4 regions of the Arthrobacter sp. 01T419 genome follow, and region 2 is predicted to be linked to each of the others. Evidence: riboswitches for the same ligand, from Rfam matches in the RefSeq annotation. Region 2 holds a riboswitch; each other region holds the start of a gene.
The links. Region 2 has a riboswitch for thiamine pyrophosphate ahead of AC1DLO_RS19620 (ECF transporter S component). Riboswitches for the same ligand answer to the same signal wherever they lie in the genome.

Region 1 (5,261 bases), on a different contig from region 2:
GCTCCTCGGTGGGGTGGTACTTGCCGATCTCTTCGATCGCACGGCCATCGCGCTTGGAGCGGGAGTCCATGACGACGATGCGGTAGTACGGTGCGCGCATCTTACCAAAGCGCTTAAGGCGAATCTTTACGGCCACTTTTGTGGTCACTCCTGTTTCTGAAACGGGGTTGAGCCCGTCGTTCTGCACCCGTGGGGCGGGCCATACTTGAGGGTTCGAAGGACAAGATGCACACACGGAGAGAGGGGCCGCGCGGATCGAGTACCTGTCCATTGTGCCAGATGGCAGACGGTATTTCGAACTACGTGCCCGTGTGGCGGGTTACCCCGGAATTACTGCTCGGCTGACCAGACGTAAAGACCGGCGCGCTCGGCCTTCTCGACGTCGCTGGCGAGGGCCGCCAACTGCTGCACATAAAGGCGGGACTGCTGGGCATCGAAGGGCATATCCTCTTGGGCTGCCCAGCGCTCGGCGACGTCGTCGAGGACACTGCCTTCGCCCTCAGTCTCGTAGCTGAGAAGTTCGGACAATGCACGCACCATGGCCCCTGGAACACCCAGCAAAGCGTCACTGGTGACGTCCACCAGGGCCAACTCGTAATCGGCGCCGGCCGCGTGCACGGCAGTGCCTGCGAGGTCGCCGAGCTGTTCTACTTCGAAATCGCTGATTCCCGGGATCCGTACCGCAGCACCGGAAACGTCACTGCCCTTCTCCAGGGCGGCGGCCCTCTTGAGTGCTTCATCGTGGGTGGCAACAAAGATTTCAGCAAAGCCCATGGAAACTACCCTCATTCATTCGTGCCGACGGAGCTGCGGCGTGGCCGAAAGGTATGCGCCACGCCGCAAACTCCAGCCTAGCGGACGGCGACCCGCAGCCGGTTGCGCCATGGATCCTCGAAGCGCAACTCCTGGCCCGTGTGGTGGGACGAAATGCCGGCAACCTTGAGGCGATCGGCGAGCGCGCCGACGTCGTCCCCTGACGGGACTTCAATCACAACCTCGCCAAGGCCCAGCGTGTCCTTGCGCGGGCCGGCGCCGCGGCTGTTCCAGACATTCATGGCCATGTGGTGGTGGTAGCCGCCTGCGGAGACGAACAAGGCCTGCCCATGCCAACCGGCGGTCTTCTCGAAGCCTAAAGTGCCGACGTAGAAATCGTGGGCAGTCTGCACGTCGCCCACTTGGAGGTGGACATGCCCGACGCCGGCGCCTGCCTCGTGCTGGCCGGTCACCGCCTTTTCGCTCAGGTACTGCTGGAGGTAGCGCTGCGGAGGGAGGGGCAGGCTGTCCATGACAACGGACGTGCCGTTCCACTCCCAGCCTTCGCGGGGCTTGTCGTAGTAGAGCTCGATGCCGTTGCCCTCGGGATCGGTGAAGTAGAAGGCCTCACTGACCAGATGGTCCGCACTGCCGACGAAAGCGTGGGGCTCGTACTGCGCGGCGGAGGCAACGGTGGCGGCGAGCGAGGACTGGTCTTCGAAGAGCAAAGCCGTGTGGAAGAGTCCAGCTTCGCCGCGGCCCGGGATCTGGAGGCCGGAGGCCGGAGCCAAGTGAACCAGCGGCTTGCCGACCCTGCCGAAGTAGAGTCCGCCATCCTGCTCGGCGACGACGTCCAGCCCCAGTGCCCGCTGGTAGTAGTCGCTCATGAGCTTCATGTCCCCCACCTTGAGCATGACAGTGCCCATGGTGAGCTCGGCAGGAAGGAGATCCTGGCTGGATGTGGTGGTCATGTGAAACTCCCGGCTTCTTGTGGCGCCGCCCTTCGGCAACCTCTATCTATCTAAATTACTTGAAGCTTCAATTTATTCCTAATGCTGGTCACTTCCCGAAATGCGCCCCCTGAGCACGGTGCTTTGCGGCTCCAGCACCACCTCAAGGGACGCGCGGGGATCTTTTGCGTACAGCACGACGTCGGCATTGGCACCTTCGCTGATGCCGTCGGCACCCAGCCACTCGCGGGCGGACCAGCAGGCAGCATCGAGCGCAGCGGCCGTCGGCAATCCGGCCTGGTGTAGTTCCAGGATTTCCTCGCCGATACGGCCATGCTTGATGACACTGCCGGCGTCAGTCCCGGCATACACGCGCACTCCGGCGTCGAATGCCTCGCGGACCCGCTCATAACGACGCTCCCACAGCTCGGTCATATGGGTGGCGTAGCGCGGGAACTTTGTCTCAGCCTGCTTGGCGATGACCGGGAAGGTAGCAATGTTGATGAGCGTCGGGACAATCGGCACCCCCTGGTCGAGCAACCGCGGAATGTGATGCGGCAGGAGGCCGGTGGCGTGCTCGATGCAGTCGATGCCGGCGTCGAGCATGTCGTCGATAGTTCCTTCGGCGAAGCAATGGGCCGTCACCCGAGCTCCCTCGTCGTGCGCGGCTGAGACGGCGTCCTTGACGCTGGCGGCCGGAAAGGACGGACCCAAGTCCCCGAGCGAGCGGTCGATCCAGTCTCCTACGATCTTGACCCAACCGTCTCCGGACCGGGCCTGCTTGCGTACGGCCTCCACCAGATCTTCCGGCTCGACTTCCTCTGCCAGCCCGGGGATGTACCGGCGCTGCCTGGCGATGTGCCGGCCCGCGCGGATGATCCTCGGCATGTCCGTCCGGCGCTGCAGCCAGCGTGTGTCACTTGCGGAGCCGGCGTCGCGGATCAAAAGTGTCCCGGCGTTCCGGTCCGCCATTGCCTGAAGGCGCGCGGTCTCCTCGTCAACAGCTCCGCCCTTTCCCAGTCCAACATGGCAGTGGGCGTCGACAAGGCCGGGGAGCACCCATCCGTCCAGGACAACGCTCGGCGCGGCAGCAGGCCGCAGAAAGGTCAGCCGTCCGTCGACCGACCAGAGCCCGCGCCGTTCGTCCCTGGGCCCTGTGAGGACGGTGCCGCTGAACTCGATGATTTCTGGCATGCTTCCACACTAAACTCCGGCGCGATCGCCTGCTCGGTCACATCTGTCCTGGGTCACATCTGTCCTAAGTCACATCTGTCGTAGGTACCAACGGCTGTGGTAGCTTCGTCTACGACCACACGGGGGCCCTTGCAAGGGCTGAGATCGGGCTGATGCAGCCTGCGACCGTTGAACCTGTCCGGGTAATGCCGGCGAAGGAAGTGAGTAATCCTTTGAGTACCAAAGAAACACAGCTGAGCCCTACCCAAAACGGATCAGCGCAGGAAGTGACCCAATCCCTCAAGTCGCATTCCCTCGCGTTCCTGGAGGATGCCGAGGCGGGAATCCGGGTACCGGTCACGGAAATCGCCCTGGAACCGTCCCCCAACGGCGAGGCGAATGCGCCCTTCCAGGTGTACCGTACCGCGGGGCCCGGGAGTGATCCGGTGGTCGGCCTTGAGCCGTTCCGCAGCGAGTGGATCGAAGCGCGCGGCGACACCGAGGCATATAGCGGACGTGAACGGAACCTGCTCGACGACGGCAAGTCGGCCGTGCGCCGCGGCGCCGCCTCCGCGGAGTGGAAGGGCGCACAGCCGGTGCCCCGCCGCGCCGTCGAAGGCAAGACTGTCACCCAGATGCACTATGCCAAGCAGGGCATGGTGACGCCCGAGATGCAGTTCGTGGCACTTCGCGAAAACTGCGATGTTGAACTGGTCCGCAGCGAAGTCGCCGCCGGCCGGGCCATCATTCCCAACAACATCAACCACCCGGAATCCGAGCCGATGATCATCGGCAAGGCCTTCCTGGTGAAGATCAACGCCAACATCGGCAACTCGGCCGTCACCAGTTCCATCGCCGAAGAAGTGGACAAGCTGCAGTGGGCCACGCAATGGGGCGCAGACACGGTCATGGACCTGTCCACGGGCGACGACATCCACACCACCCGCGAATGGATCATCCGCAACTCCCCCGTGCCGATCGGCACCGTGCCCATCTACCAGGCGCTGGAGAAGGTCAACGGCGAAGCCAACAAACTCACGTGGGAAATTTTCCGCGACACCGTCATTGAACAGTGCGAGCAGGGTGTGGACTACATGACCATCCACGCCGGCGTGCTGCTGCGGTACGTGCCGCTCACCGCCAACCGCGTGACCGGCATCGTTTCCCGCGGCGGCTCCATCATGGCGGGCTGGTGCCTGGCCCACCACGAGGAAAACTTCTTGTACACCCACTTCGACGAACTCTGCGAAATCTTCGCCAAGTACGACGTCGCCTTCTCTCTCGGCGACGGACTGCGCCCGGGAGCGACGGCGGACGCCAACGACGCCGCACAGTTCGCCGAGCTGGACACCTTGGCCGAACTGACCATGCGGGCCTGGGAGTTTGACGTGCAGGTCATGGTCGAAGGGCCGGGCCACATTCCGTTCCACTTGGTGCGGGAGAACGTGGAACGCCAGCAGGAACTGTGCAAGGGCGCGCCCTTCTACACCTTGGGCCCGCTCGTCACCGACGTGGCGCCGGGCTACGACCACATCACTTCGGCCATCGGTGCCACGGAGATTGCCCGCTACGGAACCGCGATGCTGTGTTACGTCACACCCAAGGAACACCTGGGCCTGCCGAACAAGGACGACGTCAAGACCGGCGTGATCACGTACAAAATCGCTGCCCATGCTGCCGACCTCGCCAAGGGACACCCCGGCGCCCACGAACGCGACGACGCCTTGTCCAAGGCCCGCTTCGAGTTCCGCTGGCGCGACCAATTCGCACTGTCGTTGGATCCAGTCACGGCGGAGTCGTTCCATGACGAGACCCTTCCTGCCGAACCGGCCAAGACAGCGCATTTCTGCTCCATGTGCGGACCGAAATTCTGCTCCATGCGCATCAGCCAGGACATCCGCGACGAATACGGTTCAGCGGATTCCCAAGCAGCCATCGCGGAAATGTACAGCGGCATGCGCGAAAAGAGCGAGGAATTCCTGGCCTCCGGCGGCAAGGTCTACCTGCCTGAGCTGGAAGTTCCTTCAGGAGCGAAGTCAGGAAGCCTGAACTGATCAGGAAGCCTGGACCGACCCGGCGCGGCTGACGTCCGCAATGAAGGAACGGATGATCCGGTCTCCTTCAACTGAGTCATGAGGCCGGTGTCCTCCTGCCGCAACGCGGTGGAGGGCGCCGGTTTCCTGCAGGTACCCGGCGATCTCTTCGTAGAGCGGTTCCCATCCACCGGTCAAGACAAGCGTAGGAACTCCCGGGACAATATGCAGGGGCGCCTCCCAGGGTGGCGCCTGCAGCCGCAGGCGCCGGGCGGTACGCCGGGCCTCCGGGGTACTGAGGACGGCTGCTTCGGAGGAAAACGCCCGGCGGACGAACTCACGTTGGTAATCG
Region 2 (5,261 bases):
GACCGGAGGGGACAGGTCAATGACTCCTAACGCCACCGGAGTGGATGCCGTGATCGACGCCGTCACCGCAGTGCTGCTGATAGCGGGTGCGCTGATGTCATTGGGCGCGGCAATCGGACTGTTGCGCTTCCCGGACCTCATGAGCCGCATGCACGCAGCTACCAAGCCGCAAGTGCTGGGACTGTTCCTTGTCTTGGCAGCGATCGGGCTGCAGATGCGCGAATGGTGGGTTTGGCCGATCCTGGCGGTCGCCTGGATTTTCCAACTGCTGACGGTGCCCGTGTCCGCACACATGGTGGGCCGCGCAGGCTACAGGACGAAGCACCTCCACCCCGAGTTGCTCAGCACAGACGAACTCGAGGCCGTGGTGCTACGTGCGGCTGGTGAGCGGGCAGCCGAGAAAGCTGAAGAAGCAGGCTCGGACGTGCCGCACAGCCGAAACGGCGGGCACACGGGTGGCACCACAGGGAATGGCGGCCCGTCGGCCTAGACGATGTCCTGCGTCTTCGAGAAGCGCGAGATGGCGCGCTGAGTGCTGCGGCTGGCGAGAACTTGGATGACGGTGCTGACGGTGGCCGAAATCAGAGCGAAGGTCAGGGCTGAGCGCAGGCTCGCTTCCATGTCGTCGTGGCCCTTCGGAGGCTTGTTGCCGGTGGACTTTTCCCACAGCGCGTTGACGAGCTTGCTGCCGACGATTCCTGCGCCGATGCTCACACCGGTACCGAGCAGTTTGAAGAGCAGGTTCATTCCGGGACTCCTTGCGGGAGGAAACAGGACCATCCCCAGCCTAACCCCACTTCAGGACAGTTACGGAGCAACGGACGGGGGTTGGCGCCTGAGCCGGAAGAACTCCTGCAAGGCCCCGGGCTCCGGCCGCACGGGAAAGATGTCACGCTCTTCAGCCAACACAGCCTCCACCGTGCCGAGAGCGAGCAGTTCATCCAGCAGGACCAAGGTGGGCGGCATGAGCTTGAGGGTCCCCGCGGCCTCGGCATCAAGAATTCCGCGGACCGGCATCCATAGTGATGACGATGCCTCCGTAGTCTGGTGCTGTGGCTCGGCCCCGGCTGAAGGGCAGGCAACATAGAAGTACGTGTCGAAGCGCTTGGGCTGGTCCTCCGGAGTGACCCAGTTGGCCCACGGGCGAAGGGTTCCGGCGTCGAGCTTTAGCCCGGCCTCTTCGGACACCTCACGTTGCGCGGCCGCCAGCACCCGGCCGGCGTTATGCCGGGCCGATGCGGGCTCGACGGCGATGCTGCTCCGGTGCCATGCGGCCGCGTGCCGCTCGACGACGTCGTCCGCGAAGTCCCAGCCGGTGCTGTCCACGTTGTCCACTCGGCCGCCGGGGAAAACGACCATGCCCGCGGCGAAATCCATCGTGGACACCCGGTGCTGGACGAAGACTTCCAGGCCGCTCGCGGCACCTTGGGAAGCCACCCGGCCGTCAGGACCGGCGGAAGCGCCAGGGCCGGCCGAAGCGTCAGGGCCGGCCGGACCGTCAGTGCTCCCGGGAAGGGGAGCGTCGCGGACCAGGATCACGCTCGCGGCGAGCCTTGGTTCGGACACCGTGGTGCTGTTCGCTTCGCCTATGCCTGCCAAGACCGCTCCTTTGCCAGCTTGCTGCGATGGATTCTGCTGGATCATTCTCCCAGTTCCGGCGCCCGTCCGCGCCACCGCAGGCCTGCGTGCGCTGAGACCACGAATGATCCAGCAGAATCCTTCGTTTCCGACTTTTGTGACCGTCCCGACAACCCTGCCAAGGTGTAAACTGAACCACGCCCAAAAGGGTGGATTGATAACGACAGGGGAGCGCCGCCGTCGGGCTCGCAGCAATGCGGCACGGAGGACGGGCGCTGAGAGTGCGGACAACCGCAGACCCTCGAACCTGATCCGGCTAGTACCGGCGCAAGGGAGTCGAGTTCTCATAGTGTCCGGAACCGGTGCGGCGGAGGCCGCTCGGAGGCAAGCCGAAACACTTTCCCCTCCTGTTCCTCAGGAGGACAAAATGACTGGTATTTCTGCAAAGCCGGGCATCACCAAGCCCGGTTACAACTGGCGTGTCGTGGACATCGTGGTGGCGGCTTTGATCTCCATCGCCGGCGGCGTGATCTTCTGGGCGTGGGACCAGATGGCTGCTCTCGTCTCGACGCCGATGACCGCCGCATACCCGCCGGTGACCGGCATCATTGCTGGCGGCTGGATGATTCCAGCTGTGCTGGGCATGCTCATTATCCGCAAGCCCGGTGCGGCAATTTTCTGTGAGACCGTCGCCGCCACCAGCGAACTCATCATGGGTTCCCAGTACGGCACCACCGTGTTGATGTCCGGACTCCTCCAGGGACTCGGTGCAGAGCTCATCTTCTTGGCATTCATGTACAAGAAGTTCAACCTGCCTGCGTCCCTGCTGGCCGGTGCCGGTGCGGGCCTGTTCTGCGGCTTGAACGATTCCTTCCTGCCGTGGGGCTGGAACATCGCCTACGAAGCCGTCGACAAGCTCGCTTACATCGCGTTCTGCACGGTTTCCGGTGCCGTCATTGCCGGCGCTCTGGCCTGGATCGCCACCCGCGGCCTGGCCAAAACTGGCGTCCTGAGCGCGTTCGCGTCCCGCAAGGCCGCTTCGGAGCCCGTCTTTTCCTGATGCCCAGTCCTGATTCCGGCACCTCCGCTGTGGTGCGACCCGCCGCAATTTCCGCGCAAGGCTGGGGCTGGCGGCACGCGGGCCGCGCCACGCAGGCCATCCACGCTCTGGACCTGAACATTCGTCCGGGAGAGCGTGTGCTGCTGCTTGGCCCGTCGGGCGCAGGCAAGTCGACGCTCCTGCATGCCCTGGCGGGCGTGCTGGGCGAGGAAGGCGACGACGCCGACGAGACCGGCTCATTGCTGGTGGACGGCGTTTCGCCGAGGGCCCAGCGGGGCCGTGCCGGGCTCATGCAGCAAGATCCCGAGACCCAGGTGGTGCTTTCGCGACTGGGTGACGACGTCGCGTTCGGCGCCGAGAATCTTTGCGTGCCGCGGGAAGAGATCTGGAAGCGCGTTGATGAAGCGCTCGACGACGTCGGGCTGCGGAACAGTGCCGCAGGCGGCTTTGCGCTGGACCATCCGACGTCGGCGCTCTCGGGCGGGCAGAAACAGCGCCTTGCGCTGGCTGGCATCCTGGCGATGAGGCCTGGCCTGATTCTCTTGGACGAGCCGACCGCCAACCTGGACCCCGCGGGCGTGCTGGAGGTCCGCGATGCCGTGGGCCGCTGCCTGGACAAGACCGGGGCCACCCTGGTGGTGGTGGAGCATCGAGTCTCCGTGTGGAAAGACCTCGTGGACCGGATCGTGGTGCTCCAGCCGGGGCGCTCCTCTGAGGGAGGGTCCACGCCCGCTGTGCTCTTGGATGGCGATCCGGATACAATGCTGGCGCAAGCAAGGGACATGCTCACTGCTGCGGGCGTCTGGGTGCCCGGGTACGTGCCGGCCACCCGGCCCCGTTCTGGGGCGACGGACGGGGGAGAGCTGCTGCTCGCCACCCAGGAGCTTGCTGTGTCACGTGAGCGGGCGCGCCGCCGAGGATTCACAACCATCCCGCCTGTTCCTGTGCAGGCCGGACTAGACGCCGACGTGCTCGCCGGGCAGGCGTTGACCGTCACAGGGCCCAACGGCGCCGGAAAGTCCACGTTCGCTTTGACCCTGGCCGGCCTGTTGGCGCCCGTTTCCGGTACGGTGACTGCCGCCGTCGGGCTCAGCGACGGTGCCGGCACCGATCCTTTCAAGTGGAAGGCCCAGCAGTTGATCTCCCGCATCGGGACCGTGTTCCAAGAGCCTGAGCACCAGTTCGTTACGGGCCGGGTGCTTGACGAGCTCATGTTCGGCCCCAAACACCTTGGCCGCGGCGAGGAGCGCGTGGACGAGTTGCTGGAGCGGCTGCGGCTGGGGCATTTGGTGGACGCCAATCCGTACACGCTCTCCGGCGGCGAGAAGCGGCGGCTGTCAGTGGCCACCGTGCTTGCCGCGCACCCGCGCGTCCTGGTGCTGGACGAACCAACCTTCGGGCAGGATGCCAACACGTGGGCCGAGTTGGCGTCGTTCCTGTCCGAACTGCTCGATGCCGGCACCTCCGTGGTTTCCGTGACCCACGACCAGGAATTCAGTTCCGTCCTGGGCGGCACCGAGATGCGGCTCGAGCCTGCGTTGCAAGGCGCAGCCCGGCAAGAAGCGGGTGCGGCATGAGGGAAGCCCTGAGCCTGCGCAGCAATAATGCGCTCCTGACGCGCGCGAATCCGCTGGCCAAGTTCGTGTCGGTCTTCCTGATCACGTTGGTGTTGGCGTTGTCTATCGATTTGGTGTCTGCCTCGACCGCTCTCCTCGGAGAGCTGGCGCTGTTCCCCCTCGCGGGCCTCACGCTGCGCTTGCTGTGGCAGCGTGGCTGGCCCCTGATCATCGCGGCAGCGCTCGGCGGCTGGAGTACCGCGATCCTGTCGGCTGACAGCGGCAGGATACTGCTCGACGTCGGGATCTGGTCCATCAGCGAAGGCTCGCTTCAGCTGGGACTCGGGTTCATGCTGCGCGGCTTGGCGATCGCGTTGCCGGCCATTCTCCTGATGAGTTGCACCGATCCGACTGACCTTGCCGATGCCTTGGCGCAGAAGGCGAAACTGCCGCACCGTTTTGTCTTGGGCACCTTGGCCGCGCTGCGGCTCGTAGGGCTCATGGCGGAGGAGTGGCAGACCATCGGCATGGCACGGCGCGCGCGTGGCGTCGGCTCGCACGGGAGTCCGATGCAACGGTTCCGGGCAATGCTAGGCCAAAGCTTCGGCTTGCTGGTCCAGGCGATACGCCGGGCGTCGCGCTTGGCCGTGACCATGGAGGCGCGAGGCTTCGGCGGTGGACCGCGGACCTGGGCCCGCGAATCCACCTACAGTCGCTTGGACGCCTGGGTTTTGGTGGGTGGGTTGGTCATCGCGGCCGCGGCCGTGCTCGCTGCCCAGTCGGCAGGAACCTGGCACTTCGTCTGGCTGAAGGCGGGCTAGCCGGCGGCCTGCTTTATGCGGGCGCGCCAGGGCGGTCCGCCCGCATGAGTATGCCTACGCCGCCGTCGAACGTCGTCGTGTGAAAGCCCGGCGCCCTGGCGACTTCCGCGAACCCCCAGCGGCGATGCAGTCCGATTGACGCGAGGTTGGACGCGTTCACGACGTACCAGGCTTCCGATGCCCGGCGCCATATCCAATCCAGCCGGGCTTGGGTCAAGGCTGTGCCGATTCCCTTGCGTCGACAGT
Region 3 (5,261 bases), on a different contig from region 2:
ACCTGGCCACCGAAGCGCTTTACGCCAAGGTACTGGGCGTTGGAGTCACGACCGTTGCGAGTGGAGCTCGCGCCTTTTTTATGTGCCATTTGAAATGCCTGCCTTTAAATTCTGGGGAATCTGTTGAAAACCTGAACAGCAACCAGTGGTTACTTGATACCGGTGATCTTGATCTTGGTCAGTTCTTGACGGTGACCCTGGCGCTTCTTGTAGCCGGTCTTGTTCTTGAACTTCTGGATGACGATCTTCGGACCACGGAGGTCTTCGAGGATCTCAGCCGTAACCTTGACCTTGGCCAGGTCCGCAGCGGCGGACGTGACTTTGTCACCGTCCACCAGGAGCAGTGCGGGCAGCTCAAGGGTGCTGCCGGCTCCACCGGGGACGCGGTTCAGGGTTACGTAGTCTCCAACGGAAACCTTTTCTTGGCGGCCGCCTGCGCGGACAATCGCGTACACCACTTGGGCACTCACTTCTCTCGACGTTTATTACTAAATTTGCGTGCGGAACCCCGATCCGAAAACGGGCCTGGTTCACGCTGTGCCTCAACGCCGTGGACTCCGGTACGGAATCCATGAGTCATCCCTCGAACAGTTCCAAATGAAAGGTCAGTTCCAAGTGAACGGTTTCTGGGGGCATAACCCAAGTGTTGGCGTAAGCACCGAAGATCTAGATTACGCTAGTTTCGCCTTCGGCTGCAAATGAGGCCAGGTCCGGAGGCTGCCACGTGATGGCTGCCACAGACTGGCTATGCCGCCATCCGGTACCGTGCCCGTCCACCTTACCCTGCCGGCCGGGAAAAGCTCGGATCCTCACTCCGACACGCTGCAGCGCCCGCCGGAACAGTCCTTCGTCCCGTCCTTCCGCAACAGGAACCAAGCTCAGCCGTGCAGCCTTGGAGCATCGAAGAATGCCGTTTCGTAGCGGCAAGACTGGGAGAATGCTTCCATCATCGCAGCCCTCTCCCCAGGGGAAGCCGCCTGCGCAGCGGCATCCGTGATGTCGATCGCTTTGCGGGTAGCCTCGGCAAACGCCTCGTCGGCATAGGTGCGCAGCCAGTCCGCGTAAGGGTGCTCAGCCGGGGCTTCCGCCTGAAGATAGCCATGATGGAGTTGCTGTCCCACCTCGGCGTACAACCAGTAGCAGGGCAGGACAGCGGCCAGCAAAACGGCATAGCTGCCCGACGCCGATGCCGCCAGCAAGTGGTCCACATAGGCTTTGGTGACGGGTCCCTGTACTCCGCTGACCTGACGTCCACTGAGCCAGTTCCGGTGCAATTCAGACTCGACTTCAAGGCACATCTGCGCGCCGCGAGCCCAGAACAACTGTTCTGTTTCGCTCGGGGCCAGGGCGCTTGCTCGGGCCAGGACGCGGGAGTAGCCGTTGAGATAGATGGCATCCTGGGCCAAGTAATAGGCAAATTGCCCTTCGCCGAGCGCGCCGGACTGCAGGTCCCGGATGAAGACCAGGCCATAGATGGCCTCGAGCTCCGTTTGGGCGGCGTCCCACATCCTGGCGGCGAAAGCACCCGGCTGGAGGGCGTTCTGGTGCGCATGGAAGTGGTGGATCGGCCCGTTGCCGTTCCCCACTTCCAGCACTCCGGACTGGGTCAGCGCCTCCTGGAGCCAGGGCTTCACAACGTGCAGGGCCGACTCCCAATCGCCAAGCCGCGCCTTGGCCGTCGCCATCGCCGAGGACAGCGAACATCCTGTGCCATGGCTGTTGCGGGTCTCCACCCTGGGGCCGGCAAATTCCACTACGTCCTGGCTGAGGAGTCCTCCGGTGTTGACCAGCGCGTCCGGGCAGCTGGTTCCCTGCAGATGGCCGCCCTTCACCAAAACGGTGTTTCCGCAGGCTGCGGCCAAGCGCTTGCCCTGCTCCAGCGCCGATGCCCAGTCAGTGGCCTCAGGTTCGCCGAGCAGCACGGCCAATTCGGGAAGGTTGGGGGTAATCAAGTCAGCGAGGGGCAGGAGTTCCCGCAACGCGGTTTCAGCTGACTCCGCCAGGAGCCGGTCGCCGCTCGTGGCAATCATCACCGGGTCCAAAACCACGATGGCGGGGCGAACCTCGCCGAGCCAGCGGCGGACCTCGTCGATGACCGCGGCGTCGCCGAGCATGCCGATTTTGACGGCGTCGACAGCGATGTCCTCGCTGATGGCGTCCAGCTGCTGGCGTAGGAACTCCACGGGAGGCACGTGAACGGCAGTGACTCCCTGCGTGTTCTGTACCGTGAGCGCCGTGATGACCGCCATGCCGTAGCCGCCGTTGGCTGCGATGCTCTTCAGATCGGCTTGGATCCCGGCACCGCCCGAAGGATCGGAACCGGCAATGCTGAGGACCCTGGGAACGGCGCGGCGGACGGTATTGAGCGGGTAGACAGCTGAATGCGCTGGAACAGTCATGCGAGACATCCCTTCGCCGGTGCTAACCGGACAGGTTCAACGGGTCTGGTCTCAGCCGGCTTGGTGCGCGGCACCCCGTGTCAGTCCCCTAGCTTAACCCGGATCACTCCTGCACTAGTGAAATGGACCGGTCATAATGTCTGGCGAAATCGATTACTGGACCGGAGGCTTCAGCGGTCCGGGAACGCCGAAGCCCCGGCACCTTCCATTGGAGTAGAAGGTGCCGGGGCTTCGGACAGGGACTGTTTCTAGAGCTCGGACTTGGGGACGCCGACACCGAGGATGATCGGCTCGGCTGCTGTAGTCGTTTTGGCTGGGGCAGCGGCTGGCGCCTTAGCCTCGTGCGCAGTTCCACCCGAGGCAGCCGCGGCGACCTCGTGGTGCTCCACGTTGGTGGCGTTGGCAGCACCCTGTGCCCGGCTGGCACTACGGTTGCGCCGGCCACGGCGCCCGCGCGTTCCGGACTCCGGGGATTCCCCGGCTTCCCCGGCGGACAGCCCTGCCGGAGATTCCTGGGTTCCCGTCGCCTTCGCCTCGGTATCAGGAGCCTCGCCGAGGCCCGCAAACGCCTGTGCCAACAGATCCAGGCTCATGGCAGGCGCCCCATTCGCCGGCTCTTCGTGGTGAACGAAGGGCAACGCGACCTCTTCGCCGCCGAACCGCAGCACCGGCTTAGAGCGCTCCTCAGTAACTGAACCGGAGGCCTCCTTGGCGACAGCTGCGATCACGGGAGCCTGAACGGGAGCTGCCTCGGCCGCGGGGGCAGCTCCGGCCTCGGGCGTGCCTGCCAACGATTCCGCGGCGTGGTGGAGCTCGTCGTCGTGCAAGTGGGCGGCGTGGGCCGCGGCGGCGATGGTGGCAAGTGCTGCGCGGGTGGCTGCCTGGCGGCTTGGATCAGTGGATTCCACGGTGTGGACCGGCACAGGAGGGGTGATCGGGAGCTCAGTGGTCCCTTGCCCCGCGCCCCTGCCACGGCGGCGCTTGCGCTGCTCCGGACGGGTGGCCGGCTGTGATTCGGTACGCGGGTGGTGATGCTCGGCGGCCACAACGTTGGCCCGACGGTGCTCCACTGGCTCGTCATGGGTGACGATTCCGCGTCCCGCACACGTTTCGCACTGCTCGCCGAAGACCTCAAGCAGGCCGGTGCCCATGCGCTTGCGGGTCATCTGGACTAGGCCAAGAGAGGTCACTTCGGCAACTTGGTGCTTGGTGCGGTCCCGGCCAAGGCACTCGACCAAGCGGCGCAACACGAGATCGCGGTTGGATTCGAGGACCATGTCGATGAAGTCGATGACGATGATTCCGCCGATGTCACGCAAACGCAGCTGGCGGACCACTTCTTCGGCAGCCTCAAGATTGTTCTTGGTGACGGTCTCCTCGAGGTTACCGCCGCTGCCGGTGAACTTCCCGGTATTGACGTCAACAACCGTCATGGCCTCGGTACGGTCGATCACGAGCGAACCACCGGAGGGCAGGAAGACCTTGCGATCCAACGCCTTGTGAATCTGCTCGTCCACACGCCATGCCGAGAAGATGTCCTGATCGGAGGTCCACTTCTCGAGGCGGCCCACCAGATCCGGCGCTACATAGGTGACGTATGCCTCGATGGTGTCCCAGGCTTCGTCGCCGGAGACGATGAGCTTGGAGAAGTCCTCGTTGAAGACGTCACGCACAACCTTGATGGTGAGGTCCGGTTCGCCGTACAACAGTTCCGGCGCGAGGATCTTGGTGGAGGTGGACTGGCTTTCGATCCCTTCCCACTGGGCACGCAGGCGGTTGATATCGTGCGTCAGCTCCTCCTCGGAAGCGCCCTCGGCCGCGGTCCGGACAATAACGCCCGCATTGTCCGGGAGGCGATCCTTAAGGATCCGCTTCAGACGGTTGCGCTCGACGTCGGGAAGCTTGCGGGAGATACCGGTCATGGAACCACCAGGCACGTACACGAGGTAACGGCCCGGGAGCGAAATCTGGCTCGTCAGGCGCGCACCCTTGTGGCCCACCGGGTCTTTGGTGACCTGTACCAACACGGAATCGCCCGATTTCAGGGCGTTCTCAATGCGGCGCGGCTTGCCTTCCAAAGTGACGGCATCCCAATTGACTTCACCGGCGTACAGCACGGCGTTGCGGCCGCGTCCGATGTCGACGAATGCGGCTTCCATCGACGGCAGTACATTCTGGACCTTGCCCAGGTAGACGTTGCCGATCAGCGAATCCTGCTGCGTCTTGGACACGAAGTGCTCCGCAAGCACGCCGTCTTCCAGCACGCCGATCTGGATCCTGTCGTCGCGCTGACGAACAATCATCTGGCGGTCCACCGACTCACGACGAGCAAGGAACTCGGCCTCCGTGATGACCTGGCGGCGCCGGCCGGTTTCGCGGGACTCGCGGCGGCGCTGCTTCTTGGCCTCAAGGCGCGTGGAACCCTTGACACTGGTAACGCGGTCAGAGCTGGTGCTCGACTCCACGTGTGCGCGGGGAGCTCGGACACGTGTCACCGTGTTGGGGGGATCGTCGTCTCCGCCGCCCGTCAATTCCAGATCCTGGTCGCCACGACGACGGCGCCGGCGGCGACGGGAAGTCACGCCTTCCTCAAGGGCTTCCTCGGTACCGGCTTCTGCCTCGTCTTCGGATTCCGCGGAAGCTTCTTCTCCGGCGGCATCGTCGCGTTCGGTGACGCGACGCCCGCGGCGCCCGCGGCTACGACGGCGACGGCGGCTGCCGGCTTCGTCGAGTTCGCCATCCTCGGCAGCTTCCTCAACGCCGGATTTAGCTTCCTCTTCGACGACGACCGGCCGTGCCACAGTGCTCAGGTCCGGTGCCTGGAAAATCATCGACGTGATGGAGGCAGGTTCCAAGAACAGT
Region 4 (5,261 bases), on a different contig from region 2:
TTCCCCAAAGAGTCCTAGGCTACAAATAGAGGACTGAGTAAATTCTTGATTGGCTGGGAGGCCCTGCTGTGGAAGTAAAGATCGGCATTCAGAACGTTGGCCGTGAGATCGTGCTGGAGTCCGCTCTGGATGCCGAGGCTGTCGCCAAGATCGTGGGCGAAGCCATTGCCAAGGGAACAGACTTGCGTCTCACCGATGAGAAGGGCCGCCAGGTCATCGTCCCTGGCAACGTCCTCGGCTATGTTGAGATCGGAGCCGAGGAAGTACGCAGGGTCGGTTTCGGCGCCCTCTAAGCTTTTACGTCAGAACACCAGCGAGCCAGGAGTCCGTATGCTCTCACTTGTCATCGTGGCGCTAGCCACTGTCGCTTCAGGCTTCATCGTCTGGGGAAATGACAAACATCGTGGCGCGTACGGAATCGCCCTCCCGGCCGGTGTTTCCGTCGCCGTCGCCATGCTGAGTTGGATGGTCTTCATCCAACTCGGCTTTGGCTACCAGCCCGGCGTGACGTGGATTCCGTGGGTCCTCCCGGTCATTCTGGGCACTGTGGCGTCCGCGGTTGTCGCGTTTTTCCTGGGCCGCCATCGCACCCGGCACGACACCGCCCAGCTGACGGCAGCGCTGCGGCTCTAACGGACGCTACGTCTAGCGGGCGCTACGTCTAGCGGGCGCTGGGTCTAGCAGCGCTGAAGCTCCAATTACAGATCCGGTTGGTGGCCTGCTTCGGTGCAGAGGCACAGCCTGTTTCCCTGTGAATCCGTGACCACCACCCAGTTGGGTGCGTGGTCATGGTTCATTAAAGCCCCGGTCGCGGCGGTCTTCTCCAGGGCAGGTCCCGATTCTGCCTCGCTTCGGTGGACGTCCACGTGAATCCGGTTCGGGTTCGGCGTTTCGGTGACTTGGAACCACACATTCGGCCCGCGGCCGTAGGGATCCTCGAGGTCTCCAAAGCGGCCTTTGCGGTAGCCAAGGGCAACCCGCCAGACTTCCGAAATCCCTTCGCGATCAGCAGTGTCTATCCCGACCTCAACGGTCCGGTAGAGTCCTGGTTCCGCCACGGCACCAAGCTCCGCGGCGGCTTGGCTGGCGTCGGTGGCCGCCCGGATGTCACGCTGCGTTACCTCGCTCCCTGCGTCGTGGGAGGTGTACCGGGCAAACACGCGGTTGTACCGCCAGTCCAGGTCCGGGTGGTGGTTCTGTTGCTCGGCAATACGCCCGACGGTGGCTACCAACTCGAGTGCGGCAGCCGACGTCGGGCATTTGTAGACGGTGACGATGCTGCCGAGGCGGTATCGCCAGTCCGGCAGCTCCGCCAAGGCGTCATCGATCGCGGTCCTGGTGAGAATGTCATCCTTGCCGGCCATGGGGGCTCCTTCGCTGACGTGGAATCTTTCGCAGGATTCCCCGAGCGGCCAGCGGAAGCCCGCTAAAGGAACTCGGCCCGTCCTTCCATGGCCGAGGACGCCAGAGCGTGCTCCCGGCGCGGGATGCGGCCCGCCTGCTTCGCCAGCCTACCGGCGATGACTGCGTGTTTGAAGGCCTCGCCCATCTGCACCGGGTTCTGGGCCCGGGTCACCGCGGTGGCCAGTAGCACGGCGTCGCAACCGAGCTCCATGGCCAACGCGGCGTCGGATGCGGTGCCGATGCCGGCGTCGAGCACTACCGGCACCGAAGCGCGGGACACAATCAGCTCGATGTTGTGTGGATTCAAGATGCCCAGGCCGGTGCCGATAGGCGCGCCCAGGGGCATCACCGCCGTAGCCCCGAGGTTTTCCAGTCGAAGGGCCAGCACGGGATCGTCGTTGGTGTAGGCGAAGACCTTGAAGCCGCGGTCCACCAGTTTCTCCGTAGCATCCACCAGCTCCACGGCGTCCGGCAGGAGCGTCTGCTCGTCGGCGATGACCTCGAGCTTCACCCAATCCGTTTCCAAGGCCTCCCGGGCAAGCTCGGCCGTCATGACGGCGTCCTTGGCCGTAAAACAACCGGCGGTGTTGGGAAGGACACGGATGCCGTGGTCCACGAGCAATTGGAACAGGGAGCCTGTTTCCGTGGGCGAGTACCTCCGCATGGCAACGGTGGTGAGTTCGGTGCCCGATGCCAGCAGGGCCGCTCCCAGACCGTCGAGGCTCGGCGCCCCGCCGGTCCCCATGATGAGGCGCGAGCCGAACTCGACACCGTCGATCACGAAGGCGTCGGTTTGGGTGCTCGTTGCTTGAGTGCTTGCTGTGGTCATGGTTCAGCCTCCCTGTACTGCGGTGACGATTTCGAGTTCGTCGCCCTCTGCGAGCGCGGTGGCAGCCCACTGGCTGCGCGGCACCACTTCGGAATTGCGTGCGACGGCGACGCCGATCTTGCGTCCGTCGGCCGCCTGGCCGCTGGAGTCCACAACCCGTCCCGTGACGTGACTGACGAGGGTGGTGACAGACGCGTCGTCGCTCAGTGTGTGGTCTGCGCCGTTCAACTTGATGTTCATGTGTGGTCCTTCGGAAGGGGATGTGAGGTGGCGGCCGATAGCCCGTCTGTGGAGGCCCTTACTGCTGAAAGGGGGCGGGAGAAGCGGTCCGGGCGGAATTTGTTCCACCGGGGATCGACGGCGCCATCCATGAGTCCGACGCAGATTTTCGCCGCTGCCGGGGTGAGGAGCACACCGTGGCGGAAGAAGCCGCTCGCTACGATGAGGCCGGGCACGGGGGTGTCCCCGCCATCCTCAGTGCCGACCCGGCCCAGCAGCGGTGCATTGTCCGGAGTGCCCGGACGGGCACGGGCACTCGCTTCCAGGAGTTCCAGTTCGGCAACAGCCGGGACAAGTACCTGGGCGTCGCGGAGCAATTGGTACACGCCGCCGGCTGACACCGGGTTGGCCGATCCCCCGGACGCCGACAAGCCGTCTTCACGTTGCGTCGCGCCGATCACCACGGTCCCGTCGTCGCGGGGGACGATATATACGGGCACTCCGCGCACCATTCCTCGTACGGTGGCGGTAACCAGGGGTTGCAGGTGGTCCGAGACGCGGAGCCGCAGTATGTCGCCATACACCGGACGCAACGGGAGCGACAGGCCATCCGGCAGTCCGTTCAACCGGGCGGCGTGCAGCCCGTTGGCAACCACTGTTTCCGTGGCGAGCACTTTGATGCCTGAGTCCAGCAAAGCCCCGACGACGCGCCCGTCCTCCCACAGGAGGCCAGCCGCAGTGTCCTGGACCGCAAAACCGCCTTCGACTCCCGGAATCCAACTGGAATCGCCGGGCTGGTGGCCTGCCAGCGCGCCCAGAATCGCGGCTGAAAGCCGGCGCGGATCCACTTGGTGGTCGCCTGGGATGTGGAAGGCGCAGGAAATTTGCGGGCTCAACAGAGGCTCGCGCTCCCGTGCCTCGCGTACCGGCACGGATTCCACCACCAGGCCGTTGGCCAACTGGACGTCCCGGAGGTCGGCGAGCGCCCGGCGGTCCGCAGCGTCCGCGCCGACGGCGAGGGTCGGCGTCGTGCGGTATCCCGTGCTGCTTCGGGTACTTGAGCCGGTCACATTGCGTTCGAAGTCCGGCCACATTGCCGACGATTCGAGCATGAGTTCCAGGAGGTCCTCTTCCTGGTAATGCAGTTCGCTGACGGGCGCCAACATGCCCGCTGCCGCGAAGGTAGCGCCGCTGGCCGGTGCGGGATCGATCAGAACAACCGAGCGGCCGGATCTCCGGGCTTCCCACGCAATGCCGAGGCCAATGACACCGCCACCGATCACCGCCACATCCGCGTGCAGAGGCTCGTGCAGGGGTTCGTGTTGAGTGTTTACTTCGTCCATGGGGTCCTTCCCTACGCCGGTACTAGCCGGATCAGGTCAAGCGGTCGGCGCTGAAGCCCTCTCAGCCGCGCGGCGATTGTGACTGCCGCCGCAGCTCCCGCGGTACCAGCCCAGTTTAGAGGAACTACTCTGTTTCCATGACCCAGCATGATGTCCACACCACTGCCCGCCTGTACCTATGCACCGACGCCCGCAAGCAGCAGGGCGACTTTGAGCAGTTTGTCGATGCCGCGTTCGAGGGCGGCGTGGACATCATCCAGCTGCGGGACAAGACCATTGAGGCGGCCGAGGAACTGGAGCTGCTGGAGGTCCTGCATTCCGTGGCGCACCGTCACGGCCGTCTCTGGGCCGTCAACGACCGAGCGGACGTGGCATCCCTCTCGGGCGCTCCGGTGTTCCATATCGGCCAGAAGGACATTCCGCTGCGCTCGGCGCGGAAGCTGCTCCACGACCCCACCATCATCGGTCTCTCCACGCACACCCCAGAACAAATTGACGCTGCCATCGCCGCTTCGCCTGGCCGCAGCGGACTGGACTACTTCTGTGTCGGACCGGTATGGGCAACCCCCACCAAGCCGGGGCGCTCCGCCGTCGGACTCGACTTGGTGAAGTACGCCGCCAACGCCGTAAAGAAGGCAGACGAAGAGACGGTGGGCGGCGTTGTGCTCCCTTGGTTTGCGATCGGCGGCATCGATCTGAGCAACGTTGAGGAAGTGGTGCGAGCCGGTGCCAGCCGCATCGTCGTGGTGCGGGCCATCACTGACGCAGAGGATCCGACGGCGGCTGCCCAGGCACTCCTGGCTGCCCTGGACGCTGCGGCGGCCTAGCAAGACTCCACGGGATTTTGGCGTTACCCTGACTTTCGTGTCACATCAGCGGATAGCCCCGAATGTCAGTGAAACGCCGAACACGCTCGCAGAGGCGCTCGCGGCGCTTCGAACTGAGCTTGAGCTGCCCGCTGGCTATCCCCTCGACGCGCTGCGCGACGCCGAAGCTGCGGTTTCCGGCCATGCGCTGCCGACGCAGGACCGCACGGACATTCCGTTCATCACGATCGATCCGGCATCTTCCACGGACCTCGACCAAGCCCTTTTCATTGAGCGATCCGGCGATGGTTACCGGGTTCTCTACGCGATCTCCGACGTGCCCTCTTTTGTGACTCCGGGAGGGGCGCTCGACGCCGAGACCCGCCACCGCGGGCAAACGTACTATGCCCCCGATGGGCGTATACCGCTGCACCCCGAGATCATCAGCGAGCGCGCGGCAAGCCTGCTGGCTGGCCAGACCTGCGGCGCGTTCGTATGGGACTTCGAGCTCGACGCCGACGCGGAGTTCCGCACGGTCTCCGTGCGTCGGGCCAGGGTGCGCAGCCGCGCCAAGCTCAACTACAAGGGAGTCCAGGCCGAGATTGATTCGGGAACAGCCGGTCAGGTCCTGCAACTCCTCAAGGAGGTTGGGCTCAAGCG

Region 1: it holds a riboswitch for thiamine pyrophosphate, as region 2 does, so the genes downstream of both, thiC (phosphomethylpyrimidine synthase ThiC) here and AC1DLO_RS19620 (ECF transporter S component) in region 2, are expected to answer to the same signal.
Region 3: it holds a riboswitch for thiamine pyrophosphate, as region 2 does, so the genes downstream of both, AC1DLO_RS15595 (bifunctional hydroxymethylpyrimidine kinase/phosphomethylpyrimidine kinase) here and AC1DLO_RS19620 (ECF transporter S component) in region 2, are expected to answer to the same signal.
Region 4: it holds a riboswitch for thiamine pyrophosphate, as region 2 does, so the genes downstream of both, thiO (glycine oxidase ThiO) here and AC1DLO_RS19620 (ECF transporter S component) in region 2, are expected to answer to the same signal.

The regions. Positions count from the first base shown of each region.
Region 1 is NZ_JBFTQF010000001.1:16,612-21,872, forward strand. It holds gene rpsP (30S ribosomal protein S16) at 1-136, opposite strand, end outside; gene AC1DLO_RS00105 (hypothetical protein) at 331-774, opposite strand; gene AC1DLO_RS00110 (VOC family protein) at 852-1,724, opposite strand; gene AC1DLO_RS00115 (amidohydrolase family protein) at 1,803-2,897, opposite strand; TPP riboswitch at 3,007-3,114, shown strand; gene thiC (phosphomethylpyrimidine synthase ThiC) at 3,110-4,930, shown strand; gene AC1DLO_RS00125 (alpha/beta fold hydrolase) at 4,931-5,261, opposite strand, start outside.
Region 2 is NZ_JBFTQF010000017.1:59,450-64,710, forward strand. It holds gene AC1DLO_RS19600 (MrpF/PhaF family protein) at 1-30, shown strand, start outside; gene mnhG (monovalent cation/H(+) antiporter subunit G) at 20-490, shown strand; gene AC1DLO_RS19610 (DUF4235 domain-containing protein) at 487-747, opposite strand; gene AC1DLO_RS19615 (NUDIX hydrolase) at 808-1,599, opposite strand; TPP riboswitch at 1,794-1,930, shown strand; gene AC1DLO_RS19620 (ECF transporter S component) at 2,006-2,638, shown strand; gene AC1DLO_RS19625 (ABC transporter ATP-binding protein) at 2,638-4,215, shown strand; gene AC1DLO_RS19630 (energy-coupling factor transporter transmembrane component T family protein) at 4,212-5,015, shown strand; gene AC1DLO_RS19635 (N-acetyltransferase family protein) at 5,029-5,261, opposite strand, start outside.
Region 3 is NZ_JBFTQF010000010.1:116,739-121,999, reverse strand. It holds gene rpmA (50S ribosomal protein L27) at 1-89, opposite strand, end outside; gene rplU (50S ribosomal protein L21) at 150-458, opposite strand; gene AC1DLO_RS15595 (bifunctional hydroxymethylpyrimidine kinase/phosphomethylpyrimidine kinase) at 879-2,399, opposite strand; TPP riboswitch at 2,391-2,487, opposite strand; gene AC1DLO_RS15590 (Rne/Rng family ribonuclease) at 2,648-5,261, opposite strand, start outside.
Region 4 is NZ_JBFTQF010000001.1:625,732-630,992, forward strand. It holds gene AC1DLO_RS02905 (TetR/AcrR family transcriptional regulator) at 1-18, shown strand, start outside; gene AC1DLO_RS02910 (DUF3107 domain-containing protein) at 69-293, shown strand; gene AC1DLO_RS02915 (hypothetical protein) at 331-633, shown strand; gene AC1DLO_RS02920 (4a-hydroxytetrahydrobiopterin dehydratase) at 699-1,364, opposite strand; gene AC1DLO_RS02925 (thiazole synthase) at 1,427-2,233, opposite strand; gene thiS (sulfur carrier protein ThiS) at 2,237-2,473, opposite strand; gene thiO (glycine oxidase ThiO) at 2,470-3,795, opposite strand; TPP riboswitch at 3,787-3,906, opposite strand; gene thiE (thiamine phosphate synthase) at 3,933-4,622, shown strand; gene AC1DLO_RS02945 (RNB domain-containing ribonuclease) at 4,660-5,261, shown strand, end outside.